DNA from 2 places in the Aerococcus sp. Group 1 genome. Region 2 is predicted to be linked to the other one. Evidence: predicted binding sites of a transcription regulator. Region 2 holds the regulator's gene; the other holds the start of a gene.
The links. Region 2 encodes Rex, which represses fermentation and respiration genes when NADH is low (regulators of the CRP and FNR family bind a similar motif). Its sites were predicted from a motif close to TTGTGAANTANTTCACAA; they were not measured.
Positions count from the first base shown of each region.

Region 1: a site for Rex is predicted at 2,001-2,018, ahead of pdhA (pyruvate dehydrogenase (acetyl-transferring) E1 component subunit alpha). Genes of this name have one in related genera too.

Region 1 is NC_015278.1:1,611,373-1,615,264, forward strand. Features, by position in the region: gene HMPREF9243_RS07545 (alpha-ketoacid dehydrogenase subunit beta) at 1-742, opposite strand, end outside; gene pdhA (pyruvate dehydrogenase (acetyl-transferring) E1 component subunit alpha) at 745-1,848, opposite strand; gene def (peptide deformylase) at 2,290-2,868, shown strand; gene coaBC (bifunctional phosphopantothenoylcysteine decarboxylase/phosphopantothenate--cysteine ligase CoaBC) at 2,938-3,892, opposite strand, start outside.
Region 2 is NC_015278.1:1,846,884-1,850,775, reverse strand. Features, by position in the region: gene HMPREF9243_RS08610 (ABC-F family ATP-binding cassette domain-containing protein) at 1-1,600, opposite strand, end outside; gene HMPREF9243_RS08605 (redox-sensing transcriptional repressor Rex) at 1,836-2,480, shown strand; gene groES (co-chaperone GroES) at 2,838-3,107, shown strand; gene groL (chaperonin GroEL) at 3,188-3,892, shown strand, end outside.

The sequences.
Region 1 (3,892 bases), 240 kb from region 2:
CATAGTCAACTGGTGAAATCGTCCGTAAGTCAATGACTTCAACAGAAATATTTTCTTTTTCTAATTCTTCCGCAGCCTTAAGCGCTTCACGTACCATGTAACCATAAGCGATCACAGTAACGTCAGAGCCTTCACGAGCCACATTGGCTACACCTAGAGGAATGGTATATTCTTCTTCAGGAACTTCTTCACGGAATGAACGGTATAACTTCATGTGTTCAAGGAATAAGACTGGGTCATTGTCACGAATTGCTGAAGCAAGTAAACCTTTAGCTTCATAAGGACTTGATGGCACAACCACTTTCATCCCTGGGGTTTGGACAAAGAGACCTTCTACTGAATCCGCGTGCATTTCAGGTGTGTGAACCCCACCACCAAATGGTGAACGAACGGTAATTGGGAAGTTACGGGTTGCTCCATAACGGAAGCGGTAACGTGACATTTGTCCAGCTAAGGAGTCCATCACTTCAAATACGAAAGCGAAGAATTGGATTTCCATGATAGGACGGAAACCTTGGAGACAAAGTCCGATTGCCATACCACCAATACCTGATTCAGATAGAGGCGTATCACTTACACGGTCTTCACCATATTTATCAAATAAACCTTTAGAAGCACGGAACACACCACCGTTTTTACCTACGTCTTCACCGAAAAGTAAAATTTTATCGTCACGAGCCATTTCTTGGTCTAACGTTGCAGTGATGGCTTCTACCATTGTTTTTCCAGTTCTCTTGGCCATCCTTATTCACTCTCCTTCGCTTCATATTTTTCAATTTGTTCTTTAATGTTTTGTCCTGGTTCTTCAAACATGTTCTTCAAGAAGTCGGAAACTTTTTGCTTAGGTGCAGCTTCAGCTTTCTTGATGGCTGCTTGAACTTCTTCTTTAACGCTTTCGACATAGTCGCTTTCACTTTGTTCGTCCCAGAGACCTTTTTCTTCTAGGTATGCACGGAAACGAATAAGTGGTTCACGACTGGTCCAGCTTTGGATATCTTCATCGGTACGATAAATCTTAGGATCGTCACCGGAAGTGGAGTGAGCGCCGAGACGGTTGGTAATGGTTTCAATTAAGACTGGTCCGTTACCTGCTGCAGCCCATTCACGTGCTTGTTTAGCTACCGCATAAACTGCTAAGGCATCGTTACCATCCACTTGAACACCTGGCATACCAGCTGCAACGGCTTTTTGTGCTAAGGATTTGGCTGCTGATTGTTTATGACGTGGGGTGGAAATCGCAAAACCATTGTTTTGAATGAAGAAAACAATTGGTGCTTTATAGCGACCAGCATAGTTCCAAGCTTCATATGAGTCCCCTTGACTTGAACCACCGTCACCAGTATAGGTGTAAGTAACATTCTTAGAACCATTTAATTTTTGACCAACAGCATTACCCATACCTTGGATAAGTTGGGCCCCAATAATAATTTGTGGAGGCATTGCATGGAAGTCTTCTGGATAATCATTTCCTTCAACGTGTCCACGAGACCAATGGAAAGCCTTATCTACTGGTAATCCCTTAGCCACTAATTGTGGAATATCACGGTAACCTGGGAATAGCCAGTCATCTTGTTCAAAGGCATAAGAGCTAGCCATTTGTGAAGCTTCTTGTCCATAAGTTGGCGCATAGAAGCCTAAACGTCCTTGGCGAGCAAGTGCCATTGAGCGTTCGTGTAAGGTTCTTGAAAAGACCATCCGTTTCATTATTTCTACAAGTTGGTCGTCAGTTAAATCTGGCATAATGTCAGGGTTAACGACTTTTCCTTCCTCGTCTAGTATACGAACCATTTGGAACTGTTCGTCAATACCAGCAAGTTGTGCTTGATAATCTACTGGTTGTTTTGCCATCTGTACACATTCCTTTCTGTAAAGAAAATATTTTGCCATGCCTTGGCATTGGCTTATTCACCCTTCACTTCACTAATTTATCATGGAAAGGAAGCGAATTCAAACAATTGAGGTCCAAATCCTAACTTTCTATATTAGAACAGTTGCTTTATTTGTGTAAACGTTAACATGTGCGTAGTGATTGATTTCCTAAAAGTCTGGCTAAAGTACTTATATAAAGCCATTTTTAAAAATAATACAGGCGTTTGCAACTGTTATAATACTGTTATAGTCCAATTGAGAAAGCGCTTACCTTGTGAAATTTTTATTAATTGAGGGATACATTTATTGTTCTGATTCGATGATTTATGGCCTTAAAAAACGGCGAGATCCTTTTGACTTATTTGCTGTAATTTGAGAAAATGAATTAAAATATAAGATAGTTAATGGAGGATAAGCTGTATGTACTTAATGGATGACATAACCCGTGATGGTAATCCAGTTTTACACCGTGAAGCAGATACCATCACTTTTCCCTTAAATGAAGCGCAAAAACAAGCCGCTCACGATATGATGGAATACCTGTATAATAGTCAAGATGAAGAAAAGGGCCCTGAACTTGGTCTCCGCGCTGGTGTCGGTCTCGCTGCCCCTCAAGTAGGTATCGGCGAGAAGATGATCGCCCTTTTGGTTCCTAATATCGAAGATCCTGATTCCGATGAAGAGATTATTTTAGAAGGGGTTATGGTCAATCCAAAGATCATTAGTCATTCCGTAGAAAAAGTTTGCCTCAGAGAAGGCGAAGGCTGCCTCTCAGTCGATGACGATGTGTCCGGTTATGTGCCCCGCTACGCTCGCATCACCATTACTTACGATGATCTGGAAGGCAATCACTTTAAGAAACGTTTCAAAGGCTATCCTGCCATCGTCTTGCAACATGAAATCGACCACCTTGACGGTCACCTCTACTACGAGCGAATTAATAAAAGCGATCCATATTCCTTGGGCGAACACACCTATCTTTTAGGTGATGAGTTTTAATCCTTGACCAAGAAAAAAAGGACCTAGCTGATCCAGCCATTAAATTGGCTTGGAGCTAAGTCCTTTTTCTTATGCATTCAATTCTTGGGCAATTTGGGCAAAGATTCCAGCAGCAATCATCATTTTATCGGCTTGAGGCAAGGATCTTGCCCCCTTTTGACTAATGATGGTAACGGCATTATCTTCGCTAGAGAAACCGATGGCTTGTTGACTCACGTCATTAGCCACAATCATATCGATGCCCTTGGCGGCTAATTTCTTCTTCGCATAGTCAAGCACATGGTTAGTTTCCGCTGCAAAGCCAACCAAAAAGGTGCCTTCCTGGGAAAGGCTCTTGAGAATATCAGGATTTTCTACCAGGCTAATTTGTAAGTGGTCCTGGTCATTTTCTTTATTCTTCTTGATCTTCTCGGTGCTAGGCGTCTCGACCCGGTAGTCAGAAACAGCCGCTGCCATGATAATGATATCACTGGCCTCGTTCAATTCATGCATGACTTGGTAGAGTTGGCGGGCGTCTTTCACTTGACGGGTCTTAATAGCAGGTAAATGGGGTAAGCCTTGGGCCGTTGGAGTCATCACTAAGGTCACTTCAGCCCCTAAGAGGGCCGCTACATGGGCCAAAGCTAGGCCCATTTTTCCTGAGGAATGGTTACCGATAAAGCGGACAGGGTCGATGGCTTCCTGGGTGCCTCCAGCGGATACCGCGATCTTCTTTTCTTTAAAGGAGCTATTCTTAAGCACATTCTTTGCTTGATCGGCAAAGGCCTTCTCCAAAGCGACCAAAGCCTTCACTGCTTGCAAGACCTCAATGGGTTCAGGCATCCGCCCTTTGCCTTCATAACCTTCCGCCAAAAAGCCAGAGGCCGGTTCGATAACAATATCTCCCCTCTCTCTCAGGCTGGCGACATTATTAACCGTCGCAGGATTTTCCCACATCTTATTATTCATGGCTGGAACAAAAATCCGTGGGCAATCCATGGCTAATAAGGTAGCAGTTGCCTCATTATCCCCTAAACCCAAGCTC
Region 2 (3,892 bases):
TTTTATTGAGATAATAATCATAATCGCCCAGGTAGAGAGTGGAACCCTCCGGACTGATTTCAAGCACTTGGGTAGCAATCCGATTAATAAAGTAGCGGTCGTGACTGACGAAGAGTAGGGTCCCATCATAGGCAATCAGGGCATTCTCGAGAATTTCCTTAGAGTCGATATCCAAGTGGTTGGTCGGTTCGTCGAGGACCAAGAAATTATCATGGTTAAAGGAGAGTTTGGCGAGGGCAAGCCGGGCCTTCTCTCCCCCGCTCAGCATAGCTACCGATTTTTCCACGTCTTGTCCGGAAAAGAGGAAAGACCCCAGGATGGTACGAATGTTTTCCTCGTTAATGGTCGGATGGTCATCCCAAAGTTCGTGGAGGACATCCTTATTGCTGTGGAGTTTGGCTAATTCTTGGTCATAGTAGCCAATAGTCACGTTGGCGCCATAGTGAATTTTCCCTTTGATGGCAGGAATTTCTTGGATAATGGTTTTTAAGAGGGTAGATTTGCCCACGCCGTTGGGTCCCACCACTGCGATAGCTTGTTGTTTTCTAATATCCATTTCAATCGGATAGGAAAGTAAGTGATCATCGTAACCAATGCCTAAGTGGTCGGCAGTAAGGACCACATTGCCACTGGACTTGTCGGTTAGGAATTGAATGTGGGGACTTTTTTCGTCTTGCTTAGGCTTTTCGATTTTGGGCATCTTTTCGAGTTGCTTACGCCGACTCTGGGCCATCTTGGTGGTCGAAGCCCGGACCAGGTTACGAGCCACATAGTCTTCTAACTTGGCGATTTTCTTTTGTTGTTTATCATAGGCCTTTTGCCAACTTTCGAGGCGGACGGCTTTTTCTTTGAGATAGAAGGAATAATTGCCCTTATAATATTCCATACTGTATCCGGTCATTTCATAGGTCTCGTTGGTGACATGGTCTAGGAAATAACGGTCGTGGCTAACGATTAATAGGGCTCCAGGATAAGAAGGCAGGTAGTCTTCGAGCCATGTCAGGGTTTCAATGTCTAAGTGGTTGGTGGGTTCGTCAAGGATAAGAGTATCGCGTTTTTCGAGGAGGACCTTGGCCAGGGCTAGCCGAGTCCGTTGACCACCAGATAACTGATTGATGGGTTTGTCGTAATCTGACTCGGGAAATTGAAAGCCGTGGAGGACCATGCGGATTTCGGAATCATAGCCATAGGCGTTGCTTTGGTTGACTTCTTCTTGTAATTGGTCATAGCGTTTGAGAGCCTCTTGGTAGGATGCTTCATCCTGGGCATCGGCCAAGTCTTGAGCGGCTTGCTCAGCATGGTGGATGAGGGCGATGGATTCTTTAAAAACCGACCGCATTTCTTCATAAATTGTCCGTTGACTATTCTCAATGGCAGCATGTTGGTCCATGTAGGCAATGGTCTTGCCCTTAGCCCGGGTGACTTGCCCTTGGTCGGGTTCCTCAATGCCCGCTAACATTTTTAGTAGGGTGGATTTGCCGGTACCGTTTCGCCCGACTAAGGCAGTGCGACTATTATCTTGGATGGTCATTTGGACATCTTGGAAAAGAATATCGGAGCCAAAACGTCGCATGAGTTTTGATCCTTGTAGTACAATCATTGGATCCTTTCCTCCTAAATCGTTTATTATTGTCTTCACTAGTGTATCACATTTTATCGGCAGATATTTTTTGGCTTTGTGAACTTTCCCTTAGAAAGGGGCGGTATTATTCACAAAGTTTTAAAATTAATGAAAATTAGCTGAAAAGATTTATGTGATTTTTTCACAAAGTTCTTTTCATTTTATGATTTAGGTGATAAAATGTATTTGATATCTTGTGAAAAGGAGTGGAAACATGAAGGAAATTCCACGTGCAACGGCTAGGCGGTTACCGCTTTATTACCGTTACTTGCATAATTTTAAGAATATGGGTAAGACACGGATTTCTTCCAGTGAACTCAGTGAGGCGATCAAAGTGGATAGTGCCACTATTCGTCGGGATTTCTCACATTTTGGTGCCCTAGGGAAGCGTGGTTATGGTTATGATGTTGAAGCTCTCTTGGACTTCTTTAGTCGCCAACTCTACCAAGACCGCCTCACCACAGTTGCTTTAATCGGGGTGGGTAATTTAGGGAACGCCTTATTAAATTATAACTTTAAACGGACCAATAATATTCGGATTGGGGCGGCCTTTGATATTAATCCTGAGATTGTAGGAACAGTCCACAGTGGGGTACCGGTTTACCCAATGAGTGAATTAAAGGAACGGATTCAAGAAATGGAAATTCTGATTGCCATTATGACCGTTCCGGAAAAAGTCGCTCAAGATACCGTGAGTGAATTAGGAGAAGCTGGTATACAAGGCATCTTGAACTTTACTCCGGTGGTTTTAGATGTTCCTGAAGATATTCATGTCCAAAACGTCGATTTAGCCAATGAGCTGCAAACCCTGATTTACTACATTGGTAATCGAAATGGTGAAAATAAAAAGAAAGGTTAGTCGAACTAGCAAAAGTTAGCAGGCCCTAACTTGAAGATCAGGTCTAACTTTTGTCAGTCGCTTAGTAAAGTCCTCTTAATTGAGGGCTTTTTTCTTGTCATCAATAGTAAAAATCAAAGAATAAAGAGTTTAATCTAACTTAATTTCCTAACTTTAAGGGCATATACTTTTAAATGACATTTTATATTTTTAAAGTTATAAAAGTAAAAAAGGTCAAAAAAAGTCAACAAATCACTTGATTTATAGTTAGAAATGTTTTACTATAAATATTGTAAGTTAGCAGTCGGAGTTGATGAGTGCTAACAAACCATTAAAAGTGTTATTAATTAGTAAGAGAAAGTTGGAGGGATATTTTAAATGTTAAAGCCGTTAAATGAACGTGTGATTATTCAAGTCCAAGAAGAGGAAGAAAAAACTGCTTCTGGCATCGTTTTACCATCTGCTGCTAAAGAAAAACCTCAAGTAGGTCAAGTGGTAGCCGTTGCTGATGCTACTGATGACTACACCCCTCAAGTTAAAGTGGGTGACCAAGTTATTTTTGAAAAATATGCAGTAAGTGAAATCCGCTATGAAGGGGAAGATTACCTCATCATTAAAGAAAAAGATTTAACTGCTGTAGTTGAATAATCATTGACTGAACTTCGACAATCAACAAAAAAACATTGAATTCTCGATCATGTTTAGATTTAAAATAGGAGATAGATAGAATGGCCAAAGATATTAAATATTCAAGTGATGCAAGACAATCTTTAGTAGAAGGTATTGATAAATTAGCTAATACCGTGAAAGTAACCTTAGGACCTAAGGGACGTAATGTTGTCTTAGAACGTAGCTATGGTTCTCCATTAATCACCAATGACGGGGTGACTATTGCTAAAGACGTTGAATTAGAAGATCACTTTGAAAATATGGGAGCTAAATTAGTTTCTGAAGTCGCTTCTAAGACCAATGATGTTGCCGGTGACGGGACAACTACCGCTACCATCTTAACTCAAGCCCTCGTCCATGAAGGCTTTAAGAACGTGACAGCAGGGGCAAATCCTGTGGGTATTCGTCGTGGGATGGATCAAGCTATCCGCAAGGCAGTAGAAGCTTTGAAAGAAATTTCTGTTCCAGTGAATGCTAAAGAATCTATTGCTAACGTTGCGGCAATTTCTTCCGGCGACCAAGAAGTTGGTCAATTAATTGCTGACGCTATGGAAAAAGTAGGCCAAGATGGTGTTATTACTATTGAAGAATCACAATCCATGGACACTGCCTTAGACGTTGTTGAAGGGATGCAATTTGACCGCGGTTACTTATCCCAATACTTTGTAACCGACAATGATAAGATGGAAGCTGTTCTCGATGATCCTTACATCCTTCTCACTGATAAGAAGATTTCTAATATCCAAGATATCCTTCCATTATTA